DNA from 3 places in the Idiomarina sp. X4 genome. Region 1 is predicted to be linked to each of the others. Evidence: predicted binding sites of a transcription regulator. Region 1 holds the regulator's gene; each other region holds the start of a gene.
The links. The regulator NrdR, encoded in region 1, represses ribonucleotide reductase genes. The targets are predictions, from matches to a motif close to AAACACNANATNTNGTGTTT.
Positions count from the first base shown of each region.

Region 2: the regulator NrdR is predicted to act here: its motif matches at 2,621-2,640, upstream of nrdG (anaerobic ribonucleoside-triphosphate reductase activating protein).
Region 3: the regulator NrdR is predicted to act here: its motif matches at 2,475-2,494, upstream of nrdA (class 1a ribonucleoside-diphosphate reductase subunit alpha).

Region 1 covers NZ_CP025000.1:1,928,451-1,932,717, reverse strand. The annotation lists gene ribBA (bifunctional 3,4-dihydroxy-2-butanone-4-phosphate synthase/GTP cyclohydrolase II) at 1-425, opposite strand, end outside; gene ribD (bifunctional diaminohydroxyphosphoribosylaminopyrimidine deaminase/5-amino-6-(5-phosphoribosylamino)uracil reductase RibD) at 431-1,567, opposite strand; gene nrdR (transcriptional regulator NrdR) at 1,560-2,009, opposite strand; gene glyA (serine hydroxymethyltransferase) at 2,061-3,317, opposite strand; gene ettA (energy-dependent translational throttle protein EttA) at 3,477-4,267, shown strand, end outside.
Region 2 covers NZ_CP025000.1:977,749-982,015, forward strand. The annotation lists gene CWC33_RS04710 (ribonucleotide reductase subunit alpha) at 1-163, opposite strand, end outside; gene nrdD (anaerobic ribonucleoside-triphosphate reductase) at 274-2,112, opposite strand; gene nrdG (anaerobic ribonucleoside-triphosphate reductase activating protein) at 2,115-2,588, opposite strand; gene CWC33_RS04725 (nitric-oxide reductase large subunit) at 2,937-4,267, shown strand, end outside.
Region 3 covers NZ_CP025000.1:2,380,814-2,385,080, reverse strand. The annotation lists gene gyrA (DNA gyrase subunit A) at 1-730, opposite strand, end outside; gene ubiG (bifunctional 2-polyprenyl-6-hydroxyphenol methylase/3-demethylubiquinol 3-O-methyltransferase UbiG) at 880-1,611, shown strand; gene CWC33_RS11525 (HAD family hydrolase) at 1,615-2,301, shown strand; gene nrdA (class 1a ribonucleoside-diphosphate reductase subunit alpha) at 2,572-4,267, shown strand, end outside.

The sequences.
Region 1 (4,267 bases):
CCTGCGCGATTTAAGACGCCGCCCGATTTTGCTTTTAATGGGAAAATGTGTCCCGGCATAACCAAGTCTTCCGGCTTAGCATCCTTTTTCACTGCATCCAGCACAGTCTTCGCTCGATCAGCTGCTGAAATGCCTGTTGTGACTCCTTGCGCCGCTTCAATAGAAACCGTAAAGTTTGTTGCGTAAGGCGCATTATTTTTATCTACCATCAGCGGTAAATTCAGTTGCTGACAACGCTCTTCAGTTAAGGTTAAGCAGATAAGTCCACGACCATAACGCGCCATAAAGTTAATCGCTTCTGGCGTCGCGCATTCCGCAGCAATTATAAGGTCCCCCTCATTTTCACGATCTTCATCATCCATCAGGATGACCATTTTTCCCTGACGAATGTCTTCTATAATCTCTTCTGTGCTATGCAATGACATAACGCTTAACCTTTTCCTGTCATAAGTTGAGGTACTGCGATAACTCGTTGGTCATCACCAACCTGACGCCTGTCAGTTATTTTAAAGCGTATCGCTTTGTCTAAAGTATTCGGCTCGTCAATATCAAAGAGTGAACGCGCCGCGTTGCCCAGTAGCTGACCTGAACTGTACATTATCAAGCGGTCACAATAACCCGCCTGTATAAGTGCAGCCGCTAAAGACGCACCACATTCGGTCCAGATTTGGTTCACTTCGCGCTTTGCCAACTCCGACATTAAAGCACTTAAGTCAATTTTCCCGGTAGCGGCTGTCTTCACAATAACTTCATGGCAATGTGAATGCTTACTTGGCTGACCAGACTTAGACCTTATTAACCACACCGGAACCGGTGACTCAAAAATTTTAGCGTCATCGGTCACTCTGTTCTGACTGTCTATAACAATACGTATGGGTTGTTTTAACGGTTCAGGTAAAGGCCTTGTCGCTGGCCACTGGTTTTGTCGAACCGTCAGCATGGGGTCATCTTTTAAAATGGTATCCGCGCCAGTAAGAATCGAGTCGGATTGAGCTCGCCAATATTGAACGTCGGCACGCGCATGAGGACCCGTTATCCATTGGCTGCGCCCATCTGATAACGCGGTTTTTCCATCCAGCGACGACGCCATTTTGACAGTAATGAAAGGACGGTTTTCCCGCATTCTGGACAAGAAACCTGGGTTCAGCTGTTCCGCAGACTTTTCCAACACGCCAACCAGCACGTCAATATCCGCCTCATGCAAACGCTTAATGCCATTTCCACTCACCCGAGGGTTAGGATCATGCATAGCGACCACAACACGCGCAATGCCCGCTTCAATTAAAGCGTTCGCACATGGTGGGGTACGCCCCATGTGGCTGCACGGCTCTAAAGTCACATAAGCCGTTGCACCTTTTGCGTCAGCACCAGCCTGCTTTAACGCATGAACTTCTGCGTGCGGTTCGCCGGCTCGCTGATGCCAGCCTTCACCAATGATTTTATTGTCTTTAGCTATCACGCAACCTACAGCAGGGTTAGGTCGCGTTGTCATAATGCCGCGCCGAGCCAACTCAATGGCACGATGCATCATTTCGTGATCAACTTTTAGTTGCGACGGTTTAATCATTCAAACGAGCGATTTCTTCGCCAAACTCTCGAATATCTTCGAACGAGCGATAAACGGAAGCAAACCTTACATAGGCCACTTTGTCGATTTGTTTCAGGTTTTCCATAACCAATCCACCAATAAAATTACTGGTTATTTCGCGCTCACCCGTCGCACGGATACTCGATTTAATTTTATTAATAGCCTGTTCCATAAGCTCCAGACTAACTGGGCGCTTTTCGAGTGCTCTTAACAACCCGTTGCGGAGCTTATCTTCATTGAACGGTTCTCTCGAGCCATCGGTTTTAATAACCCGCGGCATGATGAGTTCAGCCGTTTCAAAAGTCGTAAAGCGCTCCTTGCAATGATTACACTCACGCCGGCGACGTACCGAGGCGCCATCCGCAACTAAGCGCGAATCAATAACCTTGGTGTCTTGTGTGCCACAAAATGGACAATGCATTGCCTGACTCCTTTAAGTGCGCTTTACGACTCGTTTAACGATAGTGCGTAATTATCCGTATACCGGAAAGTTAGCGCATAACGCTTTTACTTGTTCACGTACTTCTGAAATTTTGCTCTCGTTCGAGATATCGTCCAGAACGTCACAGATCCAGTTAGCAACTTGTTCAGCTTCAGTTTCTTTAAAGCCACGGCGGGTAATAGCCGGTGTGCCTAAACGCAAGCCAGAGGTCACAAAAGGAGAACGCGGATCATTAGGAACCGCATTCTTGTTAACCGTAATAAATGCATCACCTAAAGCAGCATCTGCGTCTTTACCCGTGATGTCTTTATCGATTAGATCAACCAGGAATAAGTGATTCTGCGTACCATTAGAAACAATCTTATAGCCGCGAGACTGCATTGCTTTAACCATTACGTTCGCATTTTTTAGCACTTGTTGCTGGTAAGCTTTAAATTCCGGCTGTAATGCTTCCTGGAAAGCGACCGCTTTACCGGCAATAACATGGCATAACGGACCGCCTTGATTACCCGGGAATACGGCACTGTTTAATTTTTTATGCAGCTTTTCATCATCGCTACCGGAAATAATCAAACCACCACGTGGGCCCGCCAGCGTTTTATGCGTAGTCGTAGTAACAACGTGTGCGTAAGGCACTGGGTTCGGGTATTCACCTGCAGCAATCAAACCCGCTACGTGCGCCATATCGACCATTAAATAAGCATCAACTTTATCCGCAATTTCACGGAATTTTTTCCAGTCAACGATACCAGAATAGGCTGAGAAGCCCGCAACGATCACTTTCGGTTTGTGTTCCAGCGCCAGTTTTTCAACTTCGGCATAGTCAATTTCACCAGTGGATTCGTCCAGGCCATACGAAACGGCGTTATAAAGCTTTCCTGAGAAGTTAACTCCGGAACCGTGAGTTAAGTGACCACCGTGCGCCAAACTCATACCAAGGAAAGTGTCTCCGGCTTCCATCAGCGCCATAAATGCAGCCGTATTTGCTTGCGAACCAGAATGTGGCTGTACGTTTGCATATTTTGCACCGAATAACTCTTTGGCACGCTCAATGGCTAAGTCTTCAACCTTATCGACAAACTCACAGCCACCATAATAACGCTTATGTGGATAGCCTTCTGCGTACTTGTTGGTTAACTGAGAACCTTGCGCCTGCATGACTCGCGGACTGGTGTAGTTTTCTGACGCAATCAGCTCTATGTGTTGTTCCTGACGCTCAACTTCGCCTTGCATCGCTTGCCATAAGTCCGCATCAAAGTCGGCAATGTTCATCTCAGATTTCAGCATTACAGCTCTCCAAATCATTAAATGGTCTTAATTTGTCGGGTATTTTACCTTAAAACACAAATGAGTGCCTAGTTCAGCACAACAAAGTTTGGGGATGTTCGTAAATAACAGTAAACTATGCAGTAACTTTTTTGTTGATAGGAAGGATTTTACGTCGCTATGGCGCAATATATCTATTCAATGTCTCAGGTGAGCAAAGTAGTGCCACCTAAGAAAACCATCTTAAAAGATATTTCTCTGTCGTTTTTTCCAGGGGCCAAAATTGGTGTTCTGGGTGTTAACGGTGCCGGTAAGTCGACCCTGCTCCGCATTATGGCGGGTGTTGATACAGAGTATGAAGGTGAAGCTCGCGCATTATCAGGGACTCAAATTGGTTACCTGCCACAGGAGCCTGAGCTCGATGAAAGCAAAACGGTCAAAGAAACGGTTGAAGAGGCTGTTACAGACGTAAAAGAAGCGCTGGGTCGCCTCGATGAAATTTACGCGGCCTACGCTGATGAGAATGCTGATTTCGACGCGCTGTCGAAAGAACAAGGCGAACTGGAAGCACTGTTGCAAGCCAAAGACGGTCACAACATTGAAAATATTCTGGAACGCGCAGCAGATGCTTTACGCCTTCCTGAATGGGACGCCAAAATCGGCAACCTGTCGGGTGGTGAGCGACGCCGTGTGGCTATTTGTCGTTTACTGTTATCTAAGCCGGACATGCTGCTGTTAGACGAGCCTACCAACCACCTTGATGCAGAGTCGGTTGCTTGGCTAGAGCGTTTCTTGCACGATTACACGGGGACCGTGGTTGCCATTACCCACGACCGTTACTTCCTCGATAACGTTGCAGGTTGGATCCTTGAACTTGACCGTGGCTATGGTATTCCATGGGAAGGTAACTACTCTTCCTGGCTGGAACAGAAAGAAAAACGCCTGGAGCAGGAAGAACGTGCTGAGAAAGC
Region 2 (4,267 bases), 950 kb from region 1:
ATACAGGCTCCAAGTTGCCACCGGCCTGTTGTTCAAACTGTTGTTGCTGAATTTGAGTGGGTTGCTCAGGTAGCTGAGCTTTGGCCAAAACAAACAGTAGCCTTTGTGGCTCAGGTTGTTGTTTTGCCATATTGATAAAGTCTTGATAACTGGTAATTTCCATGGTGTCACCGCGTATTCGTGAAGTGCGAGCGGAGAATACCACAAAACCACTTTTTGAATGCATCAAAAAAGAGGGAGCTTAACTCCCTCTTTGTGGGTAGATGTGTCAACTTAGCTTGCCTTACGCAGCCCTATATTGGCCTGAGCCGCACCGTTAGTGGCCTGGCTCGCTTCGTCGCGATGATAGTGACGCGCAGCGTGCTCTTTACGACGCCCCGCACTGAATGCAGAAACCCGCTTCAGGTAGCCAATAACTCGAGTACCGTAGTCAATATTCTCTGAATGACAGCTGGAGCATTCACTTAACGTGCGCTTGTCGATGTGCTCACACTCGTTGCAAATAGTGATTTTGACGTTAATACAGAAATAATTACAGCCAGTTTTTGCGGCTATGTTCAGCAATGACAAGTAGCCGGTTGCATTCAGCTTTTCATCCATATTCAGGTGCAATGCCGAGCCACCGTCCAAATATTCCACCAACTCCTTACCGTGCATCACAAACTTATCCAAAGCATTAGTTTCGTCGTCCTCAACGACGTAGAAGTACGAATTGTAGCAGTCACGCGATACTTTATAACCGTCCGCTTTGTCCCACTTTGCATTCTTAACCCCTAAGTTTTCCGCCGGCACAAACTCAGTGTTAAACATGTAGCCGTATTCCGCCTTGGCGGCTTTATTGGCGTCATAAATAACTTTCAGGTGACGCTCTACAAAGCTTTTGTACTCAGGATTATTGCTCGCTCTAATGCCTTGCGACTCAGCAGCTTCGACCATGCCGTTAATACCAATGGTCAAGAATTGTTTGTCCAAGCTGATAAAGCCTGCGTCATACACTGTCAGCATACCTGCGTCTTTGTATTCTTCCATCAGCTTACGGTAAGCCACCTGATACTTGTGAATTTTGCTAATTTCTTCTTCCAAGTTCCGGCCGTCTTGCACTAAGCGGTTCATATTAATGGTAATGACATTAATCGATCCGGTCGCAACACCGCCGGCACCCAAGGTGTAAGAGAATGTATTGTCGCTAATTTCTGAGCGCAAACGGCAGCAGGACGCTAGTGAGTCGGCATTGTCTGACAAATACACAAAGAATGAGTTACCGTTGGCTAATTCCGCCGCCATTTTCTTTGCGAAGACCTGATCTTTACAGGCGCCCTCTTCCGTTAACATCGCAACGGTCACAACCGGAAAGGTCAAAATAGATTTTTCACGCTCTTTATTAAACCAGTCTAAAAAGAAGTCCTGTAAAGCGCTCACTGTCTCCCATTTTGGTTTACTGAAGTCTTTTGGGAAGACGAAGTCACCAAACATGCTGTCAAAGTAGTGCTTGTCATACACAGAAATATTCCAGAACACACTTTGGTACCCACGTGCCGCTGCCGGTTGGTTAATCGCATACACAACGTGCTGTAAATGATTTTCGATTTGCTTACGGTGCGTATTTAGGTAGTCATCCCCATAGTCCTTACGTGCGAAATAGTCGAAGTAGGTTAAGAATTCGACGGTAGCTACTGCGCCAGCGTATTGTGAGCTTACGGCAAAAACAAAGTTGACGAATGAGCCACAAAAAGACTCTAAGTGTTTAGGCGCCAGCGACTCGCCACCCAGCTTCGTCAAACCGTCGGTTAAAAACGGGTACATCGTCACTGACACGCAATATGGCTTCAAGCTGGTTTCGTCGTGCACGTAAATTTCATGATCTTCTATTTGACGAACGTATTCTTTCGCTAAGCTGTCGTCGAACAACTCTGCAATTTTGTTACTGACCTGCTTGCGGTTCACTTGCACAAAAAAGTCTTTCATTAACTCAGCCTCTAAGGTCGCAATGTTCTTCTGCGTAACATTTGCGTTGGCATCCATTTTCGAACCGTCTGCGGCATTTTGTGCGTTCAGATAGTCCGCAATGAAGTCTACTTTTTCTGAAACCTGGTCGTCGTTTAAGCGCAACATAATTATTCTCCTGTCAGAAATTTGCAGTTCAGTAGCTGCTTTGTTCTTAAGTCATAAAATTTTTGATTGGTGTGGGGGTTCTCTAAACCACCCTTTTCGGCTATCCATGGCCCGGTTTTTAAGTACGTCAACTGTTCCCTAATACGCAGAGAGACATCCTCGTAGCCTGTATAAAGACAGGTTTCCAACCCTTCTGCGCGAACTCGTTTTAAGTGTTTTATCAGCGCTTCCGGTTGCCATTCGCCACCCAGAAACAACACGCACGTAATGAGGCCTTTGTACATAGCCAGGCGCTCTTGCAAGTAGTCTTCGGTTAACGCTAAACCGCTGCCGACAGGCCAACTGTCCACGCTATGACAACCTTTACACCCGACAGGGCAACCGGTAATGGTGTAAGCTAACGCCACTTCATCCGGCACTTCCTGCCAGACAACCTGTTCAGAGCTGTAATGTAGCTGTTGTGGGTAGCTCGTCATGAAACACCATATATCGGATTAATTTACGCACAAAACACTATATCTTGTGTTTTCTTAGCATAGGTAACATAAAATACTGTGCATTGATCAACCTCAAGAAACACGTTGAATACCTCTAACGGGGTAGAAAATACCTTTTAGGTTATTTTTACCCTAACAGTAAAAAAAACCCTTTCCAGTTAAGTCATAAGAACCCTAAAAATAAAAAAGACCATAAAAATCAAAACATTAAAACTTGGCATTGAAGTTGCTCTAGGCATGGGGACAGTGAGATCAACATCACTATTCATTCTTTTTTGAGGGAGTAACAACCCATGATGTGGTTCAGAGGTATCAAGGAGGTCAACAATGGCCGGGTATCGTAAGCTTTGGTGGACACTAATCGGTGTTCTTGCAATTACTTTTGGTGTTTTAGGGTATTTTGGAACGGAAGTTTACCGGGAGGCACCGCCTATTCCGGACAAGTTCGTGAGTACCAACGGTAACGTCATTGCAACCGAAGAGTCGGTTCTTGACGGACAAACGGCATGGCAGTCTGTGGGCGGCATGCAGTTAGGCTCTATTTGGGGCCATGGTGCGTACCAGGCACCTGACTGGACAGCGGACTGGCTGCACCGTGAGCTGCTGGCCTGGTTAGACATTCGTGCACAAGAAGTGTTCGGTAAGCCGTATGACAAGCTGACCGGTGTTCAACAAAACCAGCTTGAGTATGAACTGAAAGAAGAGTATCGCACCAATACATACGACAAAGGCTCAAACGAAGTTATTTTGAGCGAGCGTCGTATTCAGGCCATTGAGCAAACCGGTGAGTACTACTCCAAACTGTTCAGTGACGACCCTGAGTTGCGTCCTACTCGCGTCAGCTATGCGATGAAAGAAAACACATTACCTTCGGCAGAGCGTCGTGCGCAAATGAATGATTTCTTTTTCTGGACCGCATGGGCGGCTGCTACTGAACGCCCGGGTGCCGATATCACTTATACCAACAACTGGCCACACGAGACACTGATAGACAACGTGCCTAGCGCGGAAAACATCATTTGGTCTATTGTCAGTGTCATTCTTTTAATTGCCGGTATTGGCTTCCTGATTTGGGCGTGGGCATTTTTACGCGACCAAGAAGAAGAGGAACTGATTGCGCCGGAGCACGATCCTATTTCTAAGGTCAAGCTAACTCCTTCGCAAAAAGCACTGGGTAAATATTTGTTCATTGTCGTTGCGTTGTTTAGCTTACAGGTTTTATTGGGTGGCTTAACCGCTCACTATACTGTTGAAGGGCAAGAGTTCTACGGCATCAATATCTCTGAGTGGTTCCCCTACTCACTGACACGTACCTGGCATATTCAGGCCGCTATGTTCTGGATTGCGACCGGGTTCTTAGCCGCAGGTTTATTCCTGGCGCCAATTATTAACGGCGGTAAAGATCCTAAATACCAAAAACTCGGCGTGGACGTGTTGTTCTGGGCGCTGGTTCTGGTTGTTGCGGGTACCTTTATCGGTAACTGGCTGGCGATTGCGCAAATCATGCCAGAACACCTGAACTTCTGGTTAGGCCATCAGGGTTATGAGTACGTCGACTTAGGTCGCCTATGGCAAATTGGTAAGTTCCTGGGCATCGTATTCTGGTTAGTCCTCATGATGCGTTGTGTTGTTGGTGCGTTTAAAGAAAAAGGCGACAA
Region 3 (4,267 bases), 450 kb from region 1:
CACGCAAGTGAATGCGACCACGACCCGTTTTGTACGCTTCTACAATGCCGCTCCGGCCTGAAATGGTGGCAGCCGTTGGGAAGTCCGGACCCGGGATGTATTCCATTAACCCATCAACATCGATATCTGGGTTGTCGATCATCGCCAGAGAGCCGTTAATGACCTCAGTCAGGTTATGCGGCGGAATATTGGTCGCCATACCAACCGCGATACCGGAAGAACCGTTAACCAAAAGGTTAGGAACACGTGTTGGCAGTACGTCAGGAATGCGCTCAGTACCGTCATAGTTATCGACAAAGTCGACGGTTTCCTTGTCTAAATCGGCCAGTAACTGGTGAGAGATTTTAGCCATGCGAATTTCGGTGTAACGCATCGCCGCTGCAGAGTCGCCATCGACCGAGCCAAAGTTACCCTGCCCGTCAACCAGCATGTAACGCAATGAAAAGTCCTGCGCCATACGAACAATAGTGTCATACACCGCGCTGTCACCGTGCGGGTGATATTTACCGATAACGTCACCGACCACACGCGCTGACTTTTTATAGGGTTTGTTGTAGTCGTTACGCAACTCGTTCATTGCGAATAAGACACGTCGGTGTACCGGTTTTAATCCGTCCCTGACGTCAGGCAATGCACGCCCGACGATAACGCTCATCGCATAATCGAGATAAGAGCTTTTTAATTCATCTTCGATATTAACCGGTGACACTTCTCTGGCTAGATCGCTCATAGTTCAGTCCCTAAAATAAAAATCCGCATATCTTTGTTATTTTGATGCAGTCATTGTACCCATCCGAAACGAGTCTCGCACCCTCTTTTTCTTATTCTTTAGCTAGGGTAGACTAGCCGCGTTATTTATCGCTCACAACAGTGCACTCCATGACTCAAGAAAACAAAAATACTGAACAAAAAAACGTCGATTTAGAAGAAATCGCTAAGTTCTCGGCCCTAGCCTCGCGTTGGTGGGACCCGGAAGGCGAATTCAAACCTTTGCACGAAATTAACCCGGTTCGGCTGTCTTTTATTGAGCAACACGCTAATGGCTTATTTGGCAAAAGCATTCTCGATGTTGGTTGTGGTGGTGGTCTGCTCAGCGAAGCTATGGCAGAGCGTGGTGCCAAAGTTACCGGTATCGATTTAGCCGAAGAGTCACTAAAAATTGCTCGTCTGCATGCATTGGAAAGCGACGTTTCTGTCGATTATCAATGTGTCGCCGTTGAAAATCACGCGGCCGAACATGAAAGTCAGTATGATGCGGTAACCTGTTTAGAAATGCTGGAACACGTGCCTGACCCAGCCTCTATAGTTAATGCCTGCGCAAAAGCGGTTAAACCCGGCGGTTTAGTGTTTTTCTCAACCCTAAACCGTAACGTTAAGTCCTGGCTGCTGGGTATTTTGGCTGCTGAACATATACTGGGTTGGGTGCCCAAAGGCACACACCAGCATCAGCGTTTTATTAAGCCGTCGGAACTTCTTCGTATGGCCGATGAAGCCGGACTTAATGAGATTGATATTAATGGATTAATTTTCCATCCATTAAAAGGATTCACTTTGTCAGAAACCGACATAGACGTGAATTACATTACTGTTTTACAAAAGCCTCTGACCTAGCTCATGACCAATCTCGCTAATAACCCCAAGCTTCCCGAAGGCGTGCTATTCGATCTCGATGGCACCTTGCTGAACACGGCTCCTGATCTCGGCGCGGCACTAAATAATGTGTGCGCTTTATATGGTAAAGAACCTGTTCATGAAGACATTTACACGCCAGTTGCCTCCCATGGTTCCAGAGGTTTGCTAAAGCTGGCCTTTTCAGAAGAGCTGCAGACCCATGAAAGCGAGTTACGGAAAGCTTTTTTGGACGCCTATTCGAACAGTATTGCCGCTAAGACCCATGTGTACGAAGGTGTTGTACCGCTACTCAATGCTCTGATTCAAGCTCAAATAAAAGTAGCAATTGTTACTAACAAACCTAAGCAGTTGACCCAAGAATTACTGCCTAGCTTTCCCGAGTTTGATGTCTTTGAATCAGTTGTTTGCGGAGACACTCTAAGTGTATCAAAACCCGACCCTGCGCCCTTACTTCTGGCCACAGAGCAGTTGGGGGTTAATCCTACAAGCTGTATCTACGTGGGTGACGCTGAACGAGATATTCAGGCTGGCCGTAACGCTGAAATGACAACGGTACTGGCTCATTATGGGTATATTAGCGACAGTGACTCACCAGCCGATTGGAAAGCCGACTATGGAATTAGCACACCATTAGAATTACTGGATATTATTGGACTACCACAACCTTGATCTATTAACCCATTTTTAAAGACAAAAAAGTTATAAAAAGCCGAGGTCCTCGCAAACTCACGTCTAATAAAGGCTAGAAAAAAATCAACAATTAAACGTCGAATTTCTTTTCATTTTCTCGATAAATTCGCTTGATCAAAGTCTGACTAAGACCTAGCATACTGAAAAATCAAAGACACTAGATATTGTGTGAATTTCACTCTGTATAACTAATGACCACAATATCTTGTGGCTACATATCTATAACAAAAAGCTAAGAGTCGGCGCAAAATGAACGAGCAACTGTATGTCACCAAACGTAGCGGAGAGCGTGAACCGCTAAACCTAGATAAAATCCATCGAGTGATCATGTGGGCAGCGGAAGGCCTGCATAATGTTTCCGCTTCTCAAGTCGAAATTAAGTCTCATATTCAGTTTTACGATGGCATTAAAACCGAAGACATTCACGAGACCATTATTAAGGCTGCAGCTGATTTAATCTCGGAAGAAGCTCCTGACTATCAGTACATGGCCGCGCGTCTGGCTATCTTTCATTTACGTAAGCGTGCTTACGGGAAATTTGAACCCCCTCGTTTATTCGATCACGTCAAGAAAATGGTGGCAGAGCACCGTTATGACGAGCACTTGCTGGAAGACTACAGCGAAGCTGAGTTTGATCAGATGGACGAGATTGTCGACCACTGGCGCGACATGAATTTCTCCTATGCAGCGGTCAAGCAGCTTGAAAATAAATATTTAGTGCAGAACCGTGTGACTGGCGATATTTATGAAAGCGCCCAGTTCTTATACATTTTAGTCGCTGCCTGCTTGTTCGCGAACTATCCGAAAGCAACTCGCATGGATTACATCAAGCGTTTCTATGATGCAACGTCTGAGTTTAAAATTTCACTACCAACACCCATTATGTCTGGCGTTCGTACACCAACACGTCAGTTCAGTTCATGCGTATTAATTGAAACGGGCGACAGCCTGGACTCTATTAACGCGACCGCCAGCGCCATTGTGAAATACGTTTCTCAACGAGCCGGTATTGGTATTAATGCCGGTCGCATTCGTGCGCTGGGCAGCCCAATTCGAAACGGTGAAGCGTTCCACACTGGCTGTATTCCTTTCTACAAATACTTCCAGACGGCGGTTAAGAGCTGTTCGCAAGGCGGTGTTCGTGGTGGCGCAGCAACTCTGTTCTACCCACTATGGCATTTAGAAGTAGAAAGCTTGTTGGTGCTTAAGAACAACCGTGGCGTTGAAGAAAACCGTGTTCGTCATTTGGACTACGGCGTTCAATTCAACCGCTTGATGTATCAACGTTTGATTAAAGACGACTACATTACGCTATTCAGCCCTTCTGACGTACCGGGCCTGTACGACGCATTCTTCGAAGATCAGGAGAAGTTCGAGCAGCTGTACGTTCAGTATGAGCAAGACGAAAGCATTCGTAAAAAACGCATTAAAGCCATTGAGCTATTCAGCCTGTTTATGCAGGAGCGTGCCAGCACGGGGCGTATTTACGTACAAAACGTTGACCACTGCAATACGCATAGCCCGTTTGACTCGAAAGTTGCGCCTATTCGTCAAAGCAATCTGTGTCTGGAAATTGCTTTGCCAACTAAGCCATTACAACACGTCAATGACGAAGAAGGTGAAATTGCGCTGTGTACCCTGTCAGCATTCAACTTGGGTAAAATTAGCGACTTAGGCGAGTTTGAAGAACTGGCTGACTTAGCCGTTCGTGCGCTCGACAGCCTACTCGACTATCAGGAATACCCAGTTCCAGCAGCGTATAATGCGACTATGAACCGTCGTACTTTAGGTATTGGTGTCATTAACTTCGCTTATTACTTGGCTAAGCACGGTGTTAAATACTCTGACGGCTCGGCGAACAGTCTGGTTCACAAAACCTTCGAAGCTATACAGTATTACCTGATGAAAGCCTCAATGAACCTGGCAAAAGAAAAAGGGGCCTGTC